DNA from 4 places in the Streptomyces sp. NPDC107517 genome. Region 1 is predicted to be linked to each of the others. Evidence: riboswitches for the same ligand, from Rfam matches in the RefSeq annotation. Region 1 holds a riboswitch; each other region holds the start of a gene.
The links. Region 1 has a riboswitch for cyclic di-AMP ahead of ACZ67T_RS03515 (M23 family metallopeptidase). Riboswitches for the same ligand answer to the same signal wherever they lie in the genome.

Region 1 (5,087 bases):
CTTGCGGCGCAGCGCGGCGAGGCTGGGGAACGTGATGACGTACGAGATGAAGGTGGTGCAGATCGTCAGGCCGAGGCCCGCCGCGAAGTACTTCTCGCCGTTGCCGCCCGTGAGGTTGAGCGCGACCACGAAGAGGATCGAGCCGAGCACCGCGGAGAGCAGGTTCACCCGCACCGGCGTCCCGTGCTTCTCGGAGATGCGGCCGAACCACGCCGGACCCGCGCCGTCCGCACAGGCGACGGCCTGCGCGCGGTGGGCGCCCATGGCCCAGGTGACGCCCGAGGTGAGCAGGCCGATGATCAGGCCCGCCGCGGCGACCCCGCCGAACACGGAGCCGAGGCCCGTGAGCGTCACCGTGCCGTCGGCGGCGATCGAACCGCCGTAGACCGTGAACACGGCCTTGCAGGCGTCGATGAAGCCGCCGAGGCTGCCGATCTCCTGGCTGGGCAGCACGAAGAGGATGCCGAGGATCGGGCCGCCGTAGAGGAGGACGGCCGCGAAGCCGGAGCGCAGGATCGACAGGGGGATGTCGCGCCGCGGGTTCGTCATCTCCTCGGCCGCGGAGCTGGGCAGCTCGAAGCCGACGTAGTTGAAGATCAGGACCGGGACCAGCGCCACGAAACCGGCGTACGTCGGGACGAACTCACCCGCGGGCAGCGCGTGCACACCGTGCTGGACGGCGAACACCACCACGGAGATCAGGAAGAACCCGAGGAGCACGATCCGGGCGACGGCGCCCGCGATGGGCACCCACTTGCCGATCCGCACGGACTGTACGACGGCCAGTGCGCCACCCCAGATGAAGACGAGGCCGGCCGCGTACTTCCACAGGCCCGGCAGCGGGGTGAAGAACTCCTCCCACGTGGTGAGCGCGATGATGCACAGACTGCCGCCCACCCAGACGGGGTTGGAGATCCAGTACAGGAGTTGATTCACACCGGCGACGAGCCGCCCGAACGCCAGGCGCGTCCACACGTAGGGGCCACCCTGCACGGGGAAGGCCGAGCCGAGTTCGGCGACGAGCAGCCCGTAGGGGAGGAAGAACGCGAGGGCGAGGATCGCCATCCAGGTCAGACCCTGGGGACCCTGCGCGGCCACGGAGCCGATCGTGTCGAGGCCGACCAGGGTGCAGATGAGGAAGAACAGCACGTCCAGCCTGCGCAGGTCCTTCTTGAGCCTGGAGCGCTGTTCACCCCATCCCTCCGACAGGTCGGGCAGGTCGGGTGCGTCCGTGGCGGACGGCTCGGTCGGCGGGATCGGCGGCGCTTGGGTCACGGGGAAACTCCTGCTGCACGGCTGGGCACGGGCGTGACAGTTGTTCTTGAGACGGCCTATTGACTGAACGGCCAGTCAGTAAGCGAGACTGTGACGGGCACCACTGGGCACTGTCAAGAGTCGTGCACGAGGCGTTCGCACCGGGTTCGCCGCCCGGCACCCGACGCCGGTGCCCGTGTGTAGGGTTACCGCGTGGCAAGAGTGCGGTTGAGCGTGGCCGAGCGGCGCGAAGAGTTGCTGGGGGCCGCCATCGAACAGATCGAGGCGCGGGGCGTGGCAGCCGTGCGCATCGCCGACGTCGCCGCGGCGCTCGGGGTGAGCAACGCGCTGGTTCTGTACCACTTCTCGACGAAGGAAAAGCTCGTCGCCGCCGCGTTCGCGCACGCCGCCGAGGGTGACCTGGCGCATCTGCGCAAGCTGCTCGGCAAGCGCACGACGGCGCTGCGTCGGCTGCGCTCGGCCGTGCGCTGGTACGCGCCGACCGGGCAGGCCAAGGGGTGGCGGCTGTGGATCGAGGGCTGGTCCGCGGCGCTGCGCGAGCCCGCGCTGCGGGAGGTCACCCGCGGCCTGGACAAGCAGTGGAAGGCGGCGCTCACCGAGGTCGTCGCGGAAGGTGTGGCGGCGGGCGAGTTCCGCTGCCCGGACCCGGCGGGCGCCGCGCTGCGCCTGACGGCGCTCCTCGACGGGCTCGCGGTGCAGATGACCGCGTACACGGGGACGGTTTCGCGGACCCGCATGCAGGAGTGGGTGGACGACGCGCTGGCCCGTGAGCTGGGACTTGAGCGGGAGCAGCTGACGGCGACGACGACGGCTACGACGTCGAGCTGACGGCGGCGCGACGTCGGGCTCCCCGGGGAACCCGGGGTGGCACCCGGCAAAGCGGCGCGGGGGAGCCGCCCCCAGAGGCAAGCTCCCCCATCACGTGCGCCGTTCCCGTCAGAGCGGCAGCAAGTCCGGCCGCTTCGCCGCCACATGATCCCCGGACGACTCGCCCCGCAGCCGTCGGCCGATCCACGGCACCAGGAACTCCCGCGCCCAGTGGATGTCGTCGCGCCGGACCTCCAGCGTGCCGCGCGGCGGCTGCGCCGGCCACGGCTGGTCCGGGTCCGCCGGCACCTCGATGCCGAGCGTCTGCCCCGCCCGCAGCGCGACCCGTGTGTGGCCCTCGGGCGAGAGGTGCAGCCGGTCGTCGTCCCAGGCACGCCGGTCCTGCACGGTCTTGAGGGACCACAGGTCGAGCACCGGGCAGCCGTAGCGGTCGGCGACCGCGCGCACATGCCCGTTGTACGTCGCTATCTTGCCGCGCAGATGCTTGAGGACCGGGACGTCCCGGGTGTCGAAGCCGGTGGTCACCATGACCGTGCCGACGGCGGAGGTCAGCCGGGCCACCGCCTTCTCGAAGCGCTGCGCGACGTCGTCGGGGTCGGTGCCGGGACGGATGATGTCGTTGCCCCCGGCGGCGAAGGTCACCAGGTCCGGGGCGAGTTCGACGGCGCGCGGGAGCTGGTCCTCCACGATCTGGTCGAGGAGCTTGCCGCGCACGGCGAGGTTCGCGTACCGGAAGGAGTGCTCGGGGGTCCGGTCGTCCAGGAGGACGGCGAGACGGTCGGCCCAGCCCACGAAGGCCCCGTCGGGACCGGGGTCCCCGACGCCTTCGGTGAAGCTGTCCCCCACCGCCGCGTAGGACCGAATCGTGCCGCTGCTGAGTGATCTCGATTCGTTTGCCACGACCACACATCTTTCACCCTGCGATGTGACCTACGCGACCGTAGGAAGGGGTTGACGGGTGGTGATATAGCCCACCCGGTCAGTTTCGCGATTTCAGGAATACCAGGAATTCGACAGGGTGCGGCGGAGGATACGACGAAGGGGCGGGCCCGGAACCGGGCCCGCCCCTCACGTCACGCCTCAGCGAGACAGCTTCACGTCACACGCTCACGTCACGCCATCGAGGTCAGAGAGAGACCCCGTGCCCACGGAGGTACGCGACCGGGTCCACGTCCGAGCCGTAGCTCGGGGTGGTGCGGATCTCGAAGTGCAGGTGCGGACCCGTGACATTGCCGGTCGCGCCGGAGAGGCCGATCTGCTGGCCCTCGGTCACGGTCTGCCCGGACGAGACGGAGAGGGACGACATGTGGGCGTACTGCGAGTACTTGCCGTCGGCGTGCTGGATGACGACCTCATTGCCGTACGCGCCGTCAAGGCCGGCCGACACGACGGTACCCGCGGCGATGGCCTTGAGCGGGGTGCCCGTCGGGACCACGAAGTCGACACCGGTGTGGTAGCCGCTGGACCACATGGCACCCGCGGTCTTGTACGCCGTACCGATGTTGGCGCCCTGGACGGGCAGCGTGTAGCCGGAAGCAGTGGTGGCCTGGGTGGCCGTGGCCGGGGACTTCGCGGCGGGGGCCGCGGCCTTCTGGCCGATCGTCAGCTTCAGGCCCGGATGGATCAGGGACGGGTTGTCCCCGACGGCCGAGCGGTTGTCGGAGTAGAGCTTCTTCCAGCCACCGCTGACGTTCTGCGCGTCGGCGATCTTCGAGAGGGTGTCCCCGCCCTTCACGGCGTAGGTCTTGGCCGCGGCGGGAGCGGCGACGGCCTGCGCGACCGAGTGGGCGCCCGCCGGGGTCGCGCCGTGGGCTTCGGCGGCACCCATCAGCGGCAGTGCGAGCGCGGCGCCGCCCGCTGCGGCGACGGCGATCGAGCGCGCGAAACGCGGGGACTTGGGACGGCGGTGCTTACCCTTCGCGGGCATGGGGGATTCCTCTCCGTCGCCTGCGAGGTGAGCTGTCGGGTTCGGGCTGGAGTTGCCCGGCCGCACCCCTTTCGGGCACGGCTTCACCCCGAGCCGTGCCCGGTGTTCCGGACACGGCGCTCTACCTGGGTCCCCCGCTCCTGCCGAGCACGGATCGATGTGCGGATTCCGGGCGGCGGCAGGATTAGGCGGTCCGTCCGGATTGCGCTGAACGTAAGCGAGCGGGGAGCGCGGAAACAAGGCGCGAATCCCCTTGGGCATTCCGGTTCTTGATCCTTAAACGGCCTTTTCCGGAAAATGCCGTCACACTCCGTCTATTTACGATCTTTGCGACTGCGATACCTACCGGAAATCCATGCGGCCCGTCCGCCACGTACGGTCACGGCTATGACCCTGCTCACGCATTGCTCACCATATGCCTGTGTTTCAGGGCCAGTTACCCCATAGAGGGCAATTACTCCTTACCGCCTCATATCGGGCATTGGATATGTAATCGCCTGGCGCCTCTCACATGGTTGCCCCTGGCAGCCATGTCGTATCGTCGAAGGCGCCCGCAGGCGAGCAGCGCCGCGGCCGACCGGGAGGAGCCCCCGTGACGCAGCAGGTCCCGTCCACCGAGCCCGAGTTGGCCGGAGTGCGCAACTTCCGCGATGTGGGTGGCCTCCCGACCGTGGACGGCCGTCGGGTCAAGCAGGGCGTGCTGTTCCGCAGCGGTCACCTCGCGCACGCCACGGACGAGGACGCCGCGTTCCTCTCCTCGCTCGGGCTGCACACGATCTTCGACTTCCGCAACGCCGCCGACCAGCGCCTCGAAGGCCCTGACGTCACGCTGCCCGGCGTGCGGAACGTGAACCTGCCGCTGACCGACCCCGCGGACGGCGCCGAGTTCTGGCAGATGGTGCGCGACGGCAATCTCGACGAGCTGCGCGCCGCCCTCTCCGAGGGCCAGGCCGCGGACCGCATGATCACGTCGTACCGGACGATCATCGCGGAGCGCACCGCCGAGCACAGCCAGGTGCTGCACTCCCTCGCCGAGGACAGCGTGCCCGCGCTCATG
Region 2 (5,087 bases), on a different contig from region 1:
ACCTGGTCGTGGTCGGTGGCCATCTTGTTGATCCACTGCCAGGAGTCGTGGTGCACGTTCAGGACGACGCGCAGACCGTCGGCCTGCGCCCAGTCGACCACCTGTCGAACCCGGCTCAGGAACGCGCCGTCGATCGTGTAAGGCGCCTGTGCCGACTGGTGGTTGCCCCAGGTGACGGGGATGCGCACGCTGCGGAAGCCCTGGCTCTTGACGGTGTCGAAGAGCGCCTTGGTGACCGGCGGGTTGCCCCAGGAGGTCTCATCGGGGATGGCGTCGAGGGTGTTGCCCAGGTTCCAACTGGGCTTCATGGCGGCGATGGTGTCCATGGCGGAGGCGGTGGTGGCGGGAGCGGGGCGGGCGGCTGCCACAGCCCCGGTCCGGGAGGTGCCGACGGTGGCGAGTAAGGCCATGAAGAGGCCCGCCAGCCATACGACGCGGCGCTGGCGGCTGCTCCGTGCTTGTCTCATACGGGGTCCCTTTTCAGCGGCTGAGTTCAGTGGGTCAGCGGTCGAGTTCCGATGGCGAGCGGCTCGTAGCGGAACCAGTCGAAGTGGGCGGTGCCGGTGGCGGCGTACAGGCCGATGACGCGGCCGGTGAACCCGCCGGCCACCTCGGTCGACAGATAGCGGCCGTCGAGGGCCGCGAGGGCGGTGAACGTGCCGTCGGGCTCCTCGACGCCGAACGCGAGCGTGTCGGGGCCGGTACGCGCGTCGCGCGGGCAGTCCGTCGGGATCACGTCGACGCCGAGCACGAGCGGTCCGTCGGCCGTCACCCGGGGTGTGGAGGTGACCACGGTGCGCAGCGGTCCGACGCGGGCGATCACCCGCACTTCGGCGGCGTCGGCCTCGATCTCGTAGTGGTGCAGCTCGTCGAGCCGGACCGCGAGGCCACCGGTGCCCTCGGCCGGGTCGAGGTGGGCGCGGACGCGGCAGGAGAGGTGCTGCTGCCGGTGCCCGACGAAGGTGACATCGGCGGCGTCAAGACCGTTGCCGAGGGCGTGAAGGGTCAGCCTGCCCGGGCGCTCTTTCGTGGTGCAGTGCCGCGGGGAGCGGTGGCGGAGCGAGATCCAGGAGGGCTGCAGATCGGCGTCGTCGAAGTCGTCCGTGAAGGGATCGGCGGGGCCGGGCGCGGGCCCGGCCGTCGCCGGCGGGCCGACGACCGGCCAGCCGTCCTCCCAGGTGACCGGCGCGAGGAAGGTCTCGCGGCCGAGCACGTGCCAGCCGGGAGTGCCGCCGCGCGGCCGCACCCCGAGGAACACCATCCACCACGTGCCGTCGGGCGCTTGCACCAGATCGGCGTGGCCGGTGTTCTGGACGGGCTCGTCGGTGCTGCGGTGGGTCAGGATCGGATTGGCCGGGCAAGGTTCGAAGGGGCCGGTGGGCGCGGGGCCGCGGGCCACGGAGACGGCATGCCCGCGCTCGGTGCCACCCTCGGCGATCAGCAGGTACCAGTGCTCGCCGACGTGGTACAGGTGCGGCGCCTCCGGGGCCTTGGCGCCCGGCGTGCCGGACCACAGCTGGCGCGGTTCGCCGAAGGTCTCGCCGGTGTACGGGTCGATGCGGACCTGGGAGATCCCGGCGACCGTGACCCAGCACGCGCCGTCCTCGTCCCAGGCGAGATCCGGGTCGATGCCGGGGACGCCGGGCAGCGGGACCGGGTCCGACCAGGGGCCCGCCGGGTCGGTCGCGGAGACGAGCAGATTGCCGCCGCCCGAGCTCACATTGGTGACGACCAGCCAGAAGCGGCCGTCGTGGTGGCGCAGCGTCGGCGCGTAGATCCCGGCGGAGGAGGGTGTGTCCCAGGGCAGCCGCAACTGGCCGGGCCGGTCGAGGACGTTGCCGATCTGCCGCCAGTGCAGCAGGTCGCGACTGTGGAAGAGCGGCACCCCGGGCACGTACTCGAAGCTCGAGCACGCGAGGTAGTAGTCGTCGCCGACGCGGCAGACGCTGGGGTCCGGGTGGAACCCGGGGATGACCGGGTGTGGGTCTGCCATGCTGTCTCTCTCCGTGTCGAAGCGCTTCGATTCGCGGGGAGGATATGCACGGGGGTGATGGCGCGCAAGAGGTTGGACAGGACGCAGAAGGGCCCTGAAGTCCCTACATGCTTACGGGACTTCAGGGCCAGGACATCATCGATGCGCTTCAACTGGCAGTGGCCGGGCTTCCGTTCAGCCTGGTCTGCCTGCGACGACTGCGAGCCTCAGTGTGGAACCGGCTGTCAGTACGCGCCGTTCACGTTGTCGATCGAGCCGTACTTGTCGGCCGCGTAGTTGCAGGCGGCGGTGATGTTGGCGACCGGGTCGTAGCTGTCCATGGACGTGCCGGGCACGTGGTACGCCTTGAACGTGGGGTCGATGACCTGCAGGAGACCCTTGGACGGGGTTCCTGCGACAGCGTTGGAGTCCCAGTTGTTGATGGCCAGCGGGTTGCCGGAGGACTCGCGCATGACGTTGCGGTGGATGCCCTCGTAGGTGCCGGGAATGCTGTGCTTGGCCATGATGTCCAGCGATTCCTTGATCCAGCCGTCGAGGTCGTTGGTGTACGACTTCTTCGCCGGGGCGGCCGGGAGCGCGGTCCGGGTCTCGGAGCGGTCGGCCCGCTCGGCGGACGCCCTGGTGGCTGCCGTGGGCTCGGCCGCGCTCTTCTTGCCGAGCGTGAGCTTGACGCCGGGGTGGATCAGCGCCGGGTTGTCACCGACGGTGGCTCGGTTGTCCTGGTACAGCTGCTTCCAGCCGCCGCTCACCGAGTGCTCGCGGGCGATCTTGACGAGGGAGTCGCCGGCGACGACGACGTACGTCGTGGGGGCCGCGGCGGTCTTGGCAGCCGGGGTGGCCTGCGCTGCGCCGGCGCTGGTCGCGCCGAGCACCGGGAGAGCGAGCACGGCAGCGCCGGTGCCTGCGGCGGCGATGCCGCGGCTGAGCGAGATGGACTTGGGGCGGCGGTGCTGTCCCTTTGAGGGCATGTCGAGTTCCTCTCCGTCGCCTACGAGGTGAGCTGTCGGGTTCGGACGGGAGATGTCCGGTCGCACTGCGAATGCGACTTCACCCCGAGCCGTTCCGGAAACCGGATCGGCGGCTTACCTGGGTCCCCCGCTCCTGCCGTGCGTTACCGAGTGAGTGGGAGGGATTCCGGACAGCGGCAGGATTCGGCGTTCCATCCGGATTGACGGTGACATTAGGCGAGAAAGCGCGGACAGAACAAGACCAGAATTCCCGATCGCGAAATGTGGGAGCCCTTCTCCGGCGATCAGAACCCTCCACTCTCTTTGATCGAAAACCCCAACCTTCCTTGTGCAGAAGGGAAGTGGGCTCAGCCGATCTTCGGGGCCCGCGTCCTTCCATGTGACACGGTTCACTGAATGTGATGCGGGTTGGAATGCCGGTCGATGGCGTAGCGGAGTGCGATATTTCGCCTGAATATCTAGCGAGATAGGCGGATCCCCTCGTATAGCACTAATAATGCAAAAAGGTATTTTTCATTGCAAAAATGGACATACCGCCCTGTCGCTTTCAGTGACTAAGGGGGTGTATCGCCATCAATGTCGGCCCGGTCACACGGGCCGACACGCGTCCCCGCTGCACGATTCAGGAGCCGATGTCGATCGGGATGCTGCCTGGACGTGGACCTGTGCGGTTCGCCTGAGGGGTCGACTGAGGTGAGGCCGGCGGCCGTCAGCGGAGTGCGCTTCCCGCCGGCCTGCTGGGTTCGCGGGATACCCGGGGCGGAATAGGTGAGGACTCTGATGCTGCATCCGGAAAATTCTCCGGTTCAGGATGTGTGTGATCTTAGAAGACGGTCCATATGTGATGGAGATTCAGTTGTCGATTGTCGCTGGTGTGTCAGTGAAGCTATCGGCTCGGGCCGGAAGGGGGCTGCTCAAATCCTCTGCCGACTACGGTTTTCCGGGCAGGTATCTCTCTGTGGGGGAGGCCTGTTCAATGCTGGGCCTCGGTGGTCGCTGCAGTGATGAACGGGAACCCCGCAGGCACCCGCGCCGGGTCGCATTCGAACCGAAGGTCCGCCGCGAAGAAGCGCAGGAATGGGGGTAGTTACTCGGTCGCACGGAACATGACGGCAACGTCGGAGTTGCGGCCTGCGGGACTTGGCGAATCAACGGGAAAGGCATGCACCGCGCCATGCCCAACTGCACGACCTCAACCTCGGCTTTGCCGAACAAGGCATCCGCACCAGCGGATATTGCAGCCTTCATTCGAGTGGAGGCGTGCTGGACGCGAGCGCGAACCTGCTTATGGGGGCGGGGCGTTCGTGCTGCTCGGCAGGTACGCCACGTTGTGGTGAGCCGTGGGAGGGGCCGCTTCGCCGGGTCCGGTTGTGCGGTGGGCTGACGGGACGCGGGCGATGGTCTCGGGGTGTGCGGGCGTTCGCGGTGTGCACGGCATCTGATCGACGCCGGGGCGAGATGGTCCGTGTCCCCCTGGGTGCCGCTAGCGGTGTTCGGGACTTTGGTGGTCGTGGCGGCAGCCGGCGTTCCAGGCGGTGCGTCGGCTGCCGTAGGCGGGGATGCCACCGACCGGCTGATCGACGTGCGGGGCCCCAGTGTCAGGCGGTGGACTGCCTGCGACCTCGATGATTGATTCTGATTGGAGTCGCATGTTTACGAGCATGTGTTGACACGCCTCGGGCGGGGCGCCATAGTCTTCCGCAGGCAATTGGGCTGCAGGGTTGTGACGATCGAAGACCGTGCCACTGGTGCGACAGGTGTCGCTGCAGTGCCCCTTCGGGCGCAAGTGGCGGCACGCTGTACTGGGATCAATGTTGTCAGGTGCATGCAGATAATCGCCGGTGGCCTTCCCCTCGCTCCACGTCGATTGGAGAGGACTCGGCACTGGGGCACCGGTGCCCGGAACGTGCGTAGAACCGGGAAAAAGGGGTGAGCGTCGGCCCAGGGGTTGGGGCGGCAGAGCCGCCTCAGTCGTATCGCGGACACCGCGGCGAAGTCGTCACGGCCTGCAGCACTCATGCGAGAAGGCGGTGCCCAGACGTTCACAGCCCTGCTCACCTTCAACACCCCCTTGAGGAGCATCAGATGAAACGAGCGTTGACACGCGTGGCGGTGGGAGCCCTCGC
Region 3 (5,087 bases), on a different contig from region 1:
CGCCTTCCGTACGTCCTGTACATTTTTTACAGAAGCAGCGACAGAGTCCCGCGCTCACGGAGGCATGCGCCATGTACCGACCTTCCGCCCGCTACGTCCTGCCCGAGTTCACCGAGCGCACCTCGGCCGGGCACCGCACGCTCGATCCGTACTCCAAGCTCTTGGAGGAGCGGATCGTCTTCCTGGGGACACCGATCGACGACACCTCCGCGAACGATGTGATGGCGCAGTTCATGCACCTCGAGTACGCCGCGCCGGACCGGGACATCTCGCTGTACATCAACTCCCCCGGCGGCTCGTTCAGCGCGATGACGGCGATCTACGACACGATCCGGTTCGTCAGCTGCGAGGTCGAGACCGTGTGCCTCGGGCAGGCCGCCTCCGCCGCCGCCGTACTCCTGGCCGCCGGGACGCCGGGGAAGCGGGCCATGCTGCCCGGCGCGCGCGTGGTGATCCATCAGCCGGGGCTGGCCGAGCCCGCACAGGGCCGGCCGAGCGACCTGGAGATCCAGGCCCGTGAACTGGTGCGCATGCGCGCCCAGCTGGAGGAGCTGCTCGCGCTGCACACCGGGCAGAGCCGAGAGCGCATCGGCGCCGACATCGAGCGGGACAAGATCCTTCAGGCCCAGGACGCCGTGGAGTACGGACTCGTGGACCGGGTCATCGAGAACCGCAAGCTGTCCGGTTCGGCCCACGGCGCCAGGTGACCCGGCGATGCTGCCGCCCGAGCTGCCCCCGCTGCCCGCGCTGACGCGCGCCGAGTGCGAACTCCTCGCCCGCTATCTGGAAGTGGTCGACCTGCTCGGAAGGATCAACCCGGCCAGGAGCGACCGCACATATGGCGGACTGCGGGCCGCGCAAGCACTCGTCGGCGGGGCGACGGCGCTCAGGGACGCCCTGACGCTCATGCATCAGCGGGGCGAGACCGAGCTCCACGCGACGACGCTGGCTCGCGCTTTGCGGGTCCTGGACGGAGAAAGGAGGACACAACGGGTCACGGTGCCGCCGGGGTCGGTCAATTGACGGACCGTTCAAATCCGAAGCGATCGATCCGAACCGTCCGCGCCGAGGTCGAAACGGACCAGAAGAGGTACCCACATACGGCGTAGCCGGCACCCGTTTTGCGAACCGGAAAAGTTGCGCGGAACGCCTACGCCAAATCGGGAATTCCGCCTTCCGCTGCTGGTGCGGGCCTCGTTGGGACCCCCGCGCCGGGGTGGAAAAGTGCGCTGTCCACCCGAATGGATCACTCGTGAGGACACTCACACAACGCCGATTCGGCGCTGCGTTCTCGACGTTTGTGCGTGAAGATCCCTTCCGACGACAAGCCCCCGCCGCCGCGGCGGGGCGGTCCGTGCGGACGCCGAGTCCTGCCGCCGTACGGATGCCAGGTCGACAGAAGTGGATCGGCAGGAGTGGAGGACCCGAGCACGACGGGCCGCCGGAGCTTTTTTCCGGGCCGGCCCTTGGGGTGAAGCCGCACTTCGCGGCCGGGCAACTTCGCCAGCCCGAATCCGACAGGTCATCCTTCACAGGCGGCTGACGAAGGGTTGCGCATGACTGCGCTCAATCGTGTCCCGTCGCTGCTGACCCGGGCCGGCACCGCCTCGGCCCTCACGCTCGCCGTAGCGGGCGGCAGCCTGCTGGTGCCAGGAGCCACGCCCGAAGCGGAGGCCTCGCCACCTGCGACGAAGGCCCTCCAGATCGCGGCCTCAAGGAAAGGAAGCCCCTACCAGTGGGGCGCCACAGGACCGCACAGGTTCGACTGTTCGGGCCTGACCGTCTACTCGTTCAAGCGTGTGGGCAAGAAACTGCCCCGTACCGCCGCCCAGCAGTACAACAAGACCCGCCATGTCTCGGCGTCCCATCGCAAACGCGGTGACCTGGTCTTCTTCCATTCGGGCCGCGGCGTCTACCACGTCGGCATCTACGCCGGGAAGGGAAGGATCTGGCACTCGCCGAAGACCGGTGCCGTGGTGCGGCTCGAGCGGATCTGGACGAGGAGCGTCTGGTACGGGCGTGTGCGGTAGCGCCACCTGACAGGTCCCCGGGGGCCTCGGGGACCCCGGGGACCCGTCAGGCGTCGTCACCGGGCGTACGCGCCTGCCCGGCCGTCTCGGAGCCGCGCGACGGGGTACTCGTGGTCGTATGAACGAGGACCGACCGGCCGGCGACGAGGACGCCCCACGCAACTCGGGCTCAAGGAGCGTGGGGCAGGACCGGCACGAGACGCCGCTGGAGCGCGCGGACCGGAACTTCGGCGAGCTGCTCCAGGAGCTGCGCGTCACGCAGACGGGCGTGCAGATCCTCTTCGCGTTCCTGCTGACGCTGGCGTTCACTCCCAGGTTCCCGGCGCTGGACGGCGTGCAGCGCGCGACGTACATCGCGACGCTGTTGCTCGCGGTGCTCGCCGCCGCGCTGTTCACGGCGCCCGCGGCACTGCACCGCGCGCTGTTCGGGCGGGGTGCCAAGCCGCAGATCGTGCGGATGTCCTCGTGGCTCGCCGCGGCCGGCCTGGGCGTTCTGGCACTTGCCCTGGCCGGGTCCGTGCTGCTCGTCGTGGACTTCACCGCGGGGCGGGCCGCGGGCATCGCGGCCGGGGCGGGCACGTTCACGGTCTGTGCGGGCCTGTGGGGCGTGCTGCCGCGTCTGGTGCGGCGCTCACTCACGCGGGCGCGGTGAAGGGGACGGACACACCGTCCCCGTAGCCGCGCCACCACCGCCGGCCTTCACAGCGACTGGACAGGGACCGTCCACGGCAGGGCGATCCACACGGTCTTGCCGCCCTCGGGAGTGGGCCTGACCGACAGGCTTCCGCCGCACTCGGCCGTCAGACAGCGGATGATCACCATGCCGCGCCCGTTGTCCTGCTGGACGGCGGCCGGGAGCCGCTTCGGGTGGCGCGGGTGGCTGTCCGTGACGCCGATACGCAGGTGTTCGTCGCGCTCCAGCTGTACGTCGACGGTGAAGACCGGCGACTGCCCGCGGGTGTGCATCACGGCGTTCGTGGCGAGTTCGGAGACGATGAGCCGGACCGTGTCGGCCGTTTCCGCGTCGCGCGGCATGCCCCATTCGGCGAGTACGTCGCCGACATATGTGCGGGCCGAGGAGACCGAGGCAGGATCGCTCGGCAGAGTGACGGATGCTTCCTGGTGATCTGCCATGGCGACGTCGTCCCTTTTTTCGCCGGGGCCTGAATCCGACACATGGCGGATGACTCGAGGCAACCCCCGGACTGGTGCTTCGCGCCAGAGTGCCACTCCCGCTCCGCCGGTGGAGCCGATCCCCCGAGATATGCATATATCTGTCGCTCGAAGCGGTGAACTCTGCGTCGGCGCACCACATTTGGGCGTACGCCGCCGACTTCCTCTACCGTCGGCTCGGAACACGATCCGCCGGGCCGGAAGGAGCCGGGCCACAGGTCCGAGGAGACAGAATGAAACACGGTCCGGCGGTGCGCCGCCGCAGGCTCGGCGCGGAGCTGCGCGCGCTGCGCGACCGCGCGGGGCTCACCAGTGGCGAGACGGCCCGGCTCGTCGGCTGGCACCAGTCGAAAGTGAGCCGTATCGAGACCGGCCGCAGCGGCGTGAAGGCGTCGGACGTACGCCTCCTGCTCGACGCGTTCGAGGTCACGGACCCCGGCATACGGGATCTGCTGGTCGCGCTGGCCGGGTCGGGGGACGACGGCGGCCAGCACTGGTGGCACGCCTACCGGGGTCTACTGCCGCCCGCCTACCGGGACTTCATCAGCCTGGAGTCGCAGGCGTGCCGGGTCAGGACGGTCGAGACGTCCGTCGTGCCGGGCCTCCTCCAGACGCCCGACTACGCGCGTGCGGTGACCAGGGCCGCGCTCGACGGGCTGCCGGAGGGGCAGGTCGACGCCCTGGTCGAGGTGCGGATCGCCCGGCAGGACGTGCTGCGTTCGGCGTCGCCGCTGCGGCTCAGCGCGGTACTCGACGAGGCGGTGCTGCGGCGGCCCGTGGGCGGTCCCCGGGTGATGGCGGAGCAGCTGCGCCATCTCGCGGCCGTGGCGAAGCTTCCTCATGTGCGGCTACAGGTATTGCCGTTCGCCGCGGGGGAGCATGTCGGACTAACCGGCCCTTTCGTTGTGTTCTCATTTCCGAACACTTCCGATCTGGACGTAGTAGTTCTCGACCATTTGACGAGTAGCCTCTACCTCGAACGGAAAGAAGACCTCAAGGCGTACACGGACGCCTTCGACACCCTTCGGATCCACGCCCTTTCGCCCGGGGACACGCTGGATTTCATCGCCGGGATCGCCGGAGCGCATCCTCCTCCGGACAGTGAACGCACGTAAGGAGGCACCATGTCAGCTCTGCCTCGGTACGTACCATCCGCCGCGGTTCCCAGCACCTCTCTGCACGACGCGCCATGGCGGCGAAGCAGCCGCAGCACCGGAATGAACAACTGTGTCGAGACCGCTCCGCTGCACCGCGGACCTTCGGCCGGACTGCTCGCCGTGCGCGATTCCAAGCGCACGGCCGGACCCGCCCTGCTGTTCACGCCCTCCGCCTGGGAGGGGTTCCTCAACTCCTTGCGGTGAAAGCCGAGTCGGGAGCGTTGCGGCTGATCACCCGTACGGCTTCGGCGATTTGATCGTCGGTCAGATCGGCGCGGGCGGTCAGCCGCAGCCGCGAGATGCCGTCCGGCACGGAGGGCGGCCGGAAGCAGCCGACGGCGAGGCCGGCTTCGCGGCAGTCGGCCGCCCAGCGCACGGCCTCTTCGGGCGACGGCGCGCGCACGGAGACGACGGCGGCGTCCGGCCGTACGGCCTGGAGCCCGGCGGCCGTGAGGAGTTCGTGCAGTGAGGAGGCGACGGCGCGCGCCCGTTCGGCGCGCTCGGGCTCACGGCGCAGCAGGCGCAGGGCCGCGAGGGCGGCGCCGGCCGCCGCGGGCGCGAGGCCCGTGTCGAAGATGAACGTCCGTGCGGTGTTGACGAGATGGTCGATCACCCGGGCGGGACCGAGGACGGCGCCGCCCTGGCTGCCGAACGACTTGGACAGCGTGACGGTGACGACGGTGTCGTCGGCGCCCGAGAGCCCCGCAGCCTGCGGCGCCCCCCTGCC
Region 4 (5,087 bases), on a different contig from region 1:
TTCGAGCACGGCCTCCAGGACCGTGGCCGGGCCCGCGCCCGACTCGACGATCGTGCGGAGGTCCTCCATCAGCGTGTTGAACCGCTTCACCGCGTTCGTCGAGCGGGCCGCCATGCCGTACGCCTCGTCGACGCGGCGCAGCGCCTGCGGGAAGGAGATCTTCTCGCGCTGGGAGAGCGCGTCGATCATCGCTTCGGCACGGTCGCCGATGCCGCGCTTCGGCACATTGAGAATGCGGCGCAGGGGGACGGAGTCCTCGGGGTTGGCGAGCACCCGCAGGTAGGCCAGGACGTCCCTGACCTCCTTGCGCTCGTAGAAGCGGACTCCGCCGACGACCTTGTAGGGCAGGCCGACGCGGATGAAGATCTCTTCAAAGACACGGGACTGCGCGTTCGTCCGGTAGAAGATGGCGACGTCGCCGGCCTTCGCGTCGCGCGCGTCCGTGAGCCGGTCGATCTCGTCGGCGACGAACTGCGCCTCGTCGTGCTCGGTGTCCGCGACATAGCCGGTGATCTGCGCGCCCGCGCCCGCATTCGTCCACAGGTTCTTGGGGCGGCGGGATTCGTTCCGCTCGATGACCGCGTTGGCCGCGGAGAGGATGGTCTGCGTCGAGCGGTAATTCTGCTCCAGCAGGATCGTTGTCGCGTCGGGGTAGTCCTCCTCGAACTGGAGGATGTTCCGGATGGTGGCTCCGCGGAACGCGTAGATCGACTGGTCGGCGTCACCCACGACACACAGCTCGGCCGGCGGGAGGTCGTCCGCGCGGGGCGGCTCGTCCTCCCCGCGGCCGCTGTCGGCCGACCCCACGAGCTCCCTGACCAGCGCGTACTGCGCGTGGTTCGTGTCCTGGTACTCGTCGACCAGGACGTGGCGGAAGCGGCGGTGGTAGTGCTCCGCGACGTCCGGGAAGGCGCGCAGGAGATTTACCGTCGTCATGATCAGGTCGTCGAAGTCCAGCGCGTTCGCCTCGCGGAGGCGGGACTGGTACATCGCGTAGGCCTGGGCGAGGGTCTTCTCGAAGCCGTCGGCGGCCTGTGCCGCGAAGTCCTCCTCGTCGATCAGCTCGTTCTTCAGGTTCGAGATCTTGGCGCTGAAGGACTTCGGCGGGAACTTCTTCGGATCCAGGTCGAGGTCGCGGCAGACCAGGGCCATGAGGCGCTTGGAGTCGGCGGCGTCGTAGATCGAGAACGACGACGTGAAGCCGAGCCTCTTCGACTCGCGGCGCAGGATGCGGACGCAGGCGCTGTGGAACGTCGACACCCACATCGCGTTCGCCCGCGGGCCGACGAGGGACTCGACGCGCTCCTTCATCTCGCCCGCGGCCTTGTTCGTGAACGTGATCGCGAGGATCTGGCCGGGGTGCACACCGCGCTCGCCGAGGAGGTACGCGATGCGGTGCGTGAGCACGCGGGTCTTGCCGGACCCCGCGCCCGCCACGATGAGCAGCGGGGAGCCGCCGTGGACGACGGCCGCCTTCTGGTTCTCGTTCAGCCCGTCGAGGAGGGCCGCCGGGTCGAGCGCCGGGCGTGGGGCGCCGTCCCGGTAGTACTCGTCCCTGGCCGGGGGCACGTCGAACTTCCCGTCGAACAGGTCGTCCGGAACGTGCTCCGGAGCCGTGTCGTCCTCGGGCGGCGGCGGGGCATGCTCCTCACTGGCCTTCGAAGCCGTGAGGTCCGCCAGGAAGCTGTCGTCAAAGAGGCTGCTCATCGCTCTACGAGTCTAGGCCGCCCCACTGACACCCACGGCCGTCCCGGAAACTTCCTCCGACTTCGCGGGCCCGGCCACCTCTTGTAGTGCGGTAATCACCCTCAGCGAAGGTTACCGGAGGTCACCGACAAGATTGCCGAAGGTCACGAAAATGTATCGGGCATATCGAACATCAACCTTCACAGCAGCCACACGAGTTGGCTAGCGTGCTCCGCGGGCCGCCCGTCCCCCCGCCGGCAACCGCGCCGCGAGCGGGTCGCCCCCGCTGAGTTCAGTACGCCGAGAGGCATGGAACCGGGGACCCACGACCTTTGGGGTGAATCGGCCGACGACCCGTCAGGGCACGGCCGTAGGGCAGCCTTCCGAATCTCCGCCCGAACCCGACAGCTAACCCGGTAGGCGGTCATGGGAAGGAGACGCGACCCTTGGCGTCGCACCGCAAGCCGCGCACCAGAACAGCCGGCCCCCGCACGGCCCCCGTCGTCGGCATCACCACGGCGGCCCTCACGTCCATCGCCCTGCTCTCGCAGACCGCGACCGCCGCCCCCTCCGCGCCGTCGAAGCCGAGCCTGGAAGAGGTCCAGAAGAAGGTCGACACCCTCTACCACCAGGCGGGCGTGGCCACGGAGAAGTACAACGCGGCCAAGGAGCGCACCACCAAGCAGCAGAAGCGCGTCGGCGACCTCCTCGACGACGTCGCGCAGCGCACCGAGAAGCTCAACAAGGCACGCCAGGAGCTCGGCACCTTCGCCGCTGCCCAGTACCGCACGGGCGCCGTCTCCGACACCGCGACGCTGCTCCTCGCCGACGATGCGCAGGACTACTTCGACCAGGACCAGCTGATGAGCCGGCTCACGAGCCGCCAGAAGAAGGCCGTCGACGACTACCAGACCGAGCAGGCCGCCACCACGAAGAAGCGCACGGAGGCGGCCAAGAGCCTGGAGACGCTGACCACTTCGCAGGCCACGCTCAAGAGCACGAAGAGGGACGTCCAGCAGAAGCTCGGTGACGCCCGCGAACTCCTGTCGAAGCTGACCGCCGAGGAGAAGGCGCGGCTCGCGGCGATCGAGAAGAAAAAGCAGGAGGCCGCCAGGAAGAAGGCGGAGGAGCTGGCGCGTCAGCAGGCCGAGGCGGAGGCCAAGCGCAAGGCGGCCGAGGAGGCGCGCCAGAAGGAGACCACGGGCACCGGTACCGGTTCGGGGACGGGTACGGGTACGGGCTCCGGGAGCACCAGCAGCGGTTACGCCACCAAGGCCGCGAAGGTCATCGCCTTCGCCGAGTCCCAGATGGGCAAGCCGTACGTGTGGGGCGCCACGGGACCGGACTCGTACGACTGCTCGGGCCTCACGCAGGCCGCGTGGAAGGCGGCCGGCATCACGCTGCCGCGCACGACCTGGGACCAGGTCAAGGTCGGCACGACCGTCACCACGGCCGACGCCAAGCCCGGTGACCTGGTCTTCTTCTACGACGACATCAGCCACGTCGGCATCTACATAGGCGACGGCAAGATGATCCACGCGCCGAAGCCGGGCGCGAACGTCCGCGTCGAGTCGATCTACTACATGCCGATCCACAGCGTGGTGCGCCCGGCCTGACCGCCTTCGTGGGGTTACGTTCGGGCGGTGCGCGGCCCGAACGCAACCCCACGTCCCGGACCCACGTGGTCCCAGCTCCCACCGGCCGCCGGCGCCGCCATCATGGCCACCGGCATTATTTCGGTCGGCCTGCGACTGACCGGTTACTCGGTGCTGTCCGGCATCATGCTGGTGCTCGCCGCCGCCCTCTGGCTGCTCCTCGCGGCGGACTTCGCGAAACGGCTGGTGCGGGAGCGCGACCGCTGGGAGTCCGAGGCGGACACCCCGCCCGCGCTCACCGCGGTCGCGGCGACGGCCGTCCTCGGCACCCGGATCTCCATGCTCGGCCGGCAGACCCTGGCCGAGGCGCTCCTCGCCCTGGCCGCGCTCGTCTGGCCGGTGCTCCTGATCAGCGTCGTACGGCACTGGAGGCCGCGGATGCCGGGGGCCGTGTTCCTCGGCTGTGTCGCGACGCAGGGCCTCGTCGTCCTGGCGGCGACGCTCGTGCCCGCGGTCGGCGCGCACTGGCTCGGGTTCACCGGGATGGTGCTCTTCTGGGGCGGGATCATCCTGTACTGCCTCGCGCTGCTCCACTTCGACCTGCGCGAGGTGGCCTCCGGCGCCGGGGACCACTGGGTCGCGGGCGGCGCGCTCGCCATCTCCGCACTCGCCGCGTCGAAGCTCGTCGCGACGGGGCTGTGGAACAGGGACGACACGGACGTCCTGCGCACCATGAGCTTCCTGCTGCTCGCGCTCGATGTGACCTGTTACGTCGTGCTGGCGCTGGCTGAGGTGCGGTGGCCCAGGCCGCGTTACGACGTGCGGCGCTGGTCGACGGTCTTCCCGATGGGAATGACAGCGGCGGCGGCACTGTCCGTGAGCGCCGCCGCCGATGTGCCCTGGCTCAAGGGGCCGGGGCAGGTACTGGTGTGGATCGCGGTGGCCGCGTGGCTCGCCACCCTGTTCGGGACGCTCAGGTCCCGGACACCCGCCTGACGCAGGTCCCGGACACCCGCCCGGCTCAGATCCCGGACACCCGCCCGCCTCAGATCCCGAACATGCGCCCGACTCAGGTCCAGAGGACCGCGATGAAGATGTTCGCGGTGGTCAGGAGGCCGACGAGGCCGAACAGCCCCTTGTCCACCTTCTCGTCGTCCCGCTTCACGTACACGAGGCCGAGGATCACGATCAGCAGCGCGAGCTTCACGCCGATCTTGATGTTGTTGACGGTGTTGCCGTCCGCCTGGTTCAGACCCACCAGGGCGACACCCGTGACCAGCATGGTCAGCGCGCCGTGCAGCATCGCCGGGACGAACCGGGCCGTTCCCTTGCCCATCGCCTTCATCTGGGTGAGGAACCCACCGAGGAGCGAGGCGATGCCGATGATGTGCAGGCCGACGAAGAGGTGGATGAGTACGTCCATGACCGGCGAGCCTAGCCGGGGCCTCACTGCCTCCATGAACCGGCCCGCACCGGTCCCGCGTCGGTCACACCCGGTCACACCCGGAACACATGGACCAGTTGCGGACAATCCGTCACCAACCCGTGACGGTCAGGTTTAGCGTCCTTCCTCAGGTGACCGGCTCCCCACCCCCGCCCCGCTCAGGGGCGGCAGTCGGGCACCTACCGCCGAGAAAGGTCCGGCGGCGGCCCCGCTTCCCCTGCGGGCCGCCGCCGGACGCGTAAGCAGTACGTACCGGAAGGACGTGCCCCTCGTGTCGGCAGCGCACCGCAAGCCCCGCCAGCGCTCGCTCACCGGCCCCACGGCCCGCACCGCGGCGACCCTCGCTCTCGCCTCCGCGGCGA

Region 2: it holds a riboswitch for cyclic di-AMP, as region 1 does, so the genes downstream of both, ACZ67T_RS28750 (transglycosylase SLT domain-containing protein) here and ACZ67T_RS03515 (M23 family metallopeptidase) in region 1, are expected to answer to the same signal.
Region 3: it holds a riboswitch for cyclic di-AMP, as region 1 does, so the genes downstream of both, ACZ67T_RS31690 (C40 family peptidase) here and ACZ67T_RS03515 (M23 family metallopeptidase) in region 1, are expected to answer to the same signal.
Region 4: it holds a riboswitch for cyclic di-AMP, as region 1 does, so the genes downstream of both, ACZ67T_RS23730 (C40 family peptidase) here and ACZ67T_RS03515 (M23 family metallopeptidase) in region 1, are expected to answer to the same signal.

What each region holds. Positions count from the first base shown of each region.
Region 1 covers NZ_JBVJPM010000001.1:830,186-835,272, reverse strand. Annotated here, with positions in the region: gene ACZ67T_RS03530 (APC family permease) at 1-1,275, opposite strand, end outside; gene ACZ67T_RS03525 (TetR/AcrR family transcriptional regulator) at 1,468-2,103, shown strand; gene ACZ67T_RS03520 (SGNH/GDSL hydrolase family protein) at 2,212-3,003, opposite strand; gene ACZ67T_RS03515 (M23 family metallopeptidase) at 3,230-4,030, opposite strand; cyclic di-AMP (ydaO/yuaA leader) riboswitch at 4,035-4,215, opposite strand; gene ACZ67T_RS03510 (tyrosine-protein phosphatase) at 4,623-5,087, shown strand, end outside.
Region 2 covers NZ_JBVJPM010000014.1:46,031-51,117, forward strand. Annotated here, with positions in the region: gene ACZ67T_RS28740 (cellulase family glycosylhydrolase) at 1-467, opposite strand, end outside; gene ACZ67T_RS28745 (glycoside hydrolase family 43 protein) at 494-1,993, opposite strand; gene ACZ67T_RS28750 (transglycosylase SLT domain-containing protein) at 2,218-2,961, opposite strand; cyclic di-AMP (ydaO/yuaA leader) riboswitch at 2,964-3,128, opposite strand; gene ACZ67T_RS28755 (hypothetical protein) at 5,047-5,087, shown strand, end outside.
Region 3 covers NZ_JBVJPM010000017.1:62,870-67,956, forward strand. Annotated here, with positions in the region: gene ACZ67T_RS31680 (ATP-dependent Clp protease proteolytic subunit) at 72-707, shown strand; gene ACZ67T_RS31685 (hypothetical protein) at 715-1,023, shown strand; cyclic di-AMP (ydaO/yuaA leader) riboswitch at 1,376-1,553, shown strand; gene ACZ67T_RS31690 (C40 family peptidase) at 1,557-2,030, shown strand; gene ACZ67T_RS31695 (DUF6328 family protein) at 2,149-2,682, shown strand; gene ACZ67T_RS31700 (ATP-binding protein) at 2,730-3,164, opposite strand; gene ACZ67T_RS31705 (helix-turn-helix domain-containing protein) at 3,437-4,318, shown strand; gene ACZ67T_RS31710 (DUF397 domain-containing protein) at 4,328-4,564, shown strand; gene ACZ67T_RS31715 (8-amino-7-oxononanoate synthase) at 4,548-5,087, opposite strand, start outside.
Region 4 covers NZ_JBVJPM010000010.1:183,086-188,172, reverse strand. Annotated here, with positions in the region: gene pcrA (DNA helicase PcrA) at 1-1,707, opposite strand, end outside; cyclic di-AMP (ydaO/yuaA leader) riboswitch at 1,975-2,124, shown strand; gene ACZ67T_RS23730 (C40 family peptidase) at 2,133-3,302, shown strand; gene ACZ67T_RS23725 (tellurite resistance/C4-dicarboxylate transporter family protein) at 3,330-4,277, shown strand; gene ACZ67T_RS23720 (hypothetical protein) at 4,351-4,704, opposite strand; gene ACZ67T_RS23715 (C40 family peptidase) at 4,997-5,087, shown strand, end outside.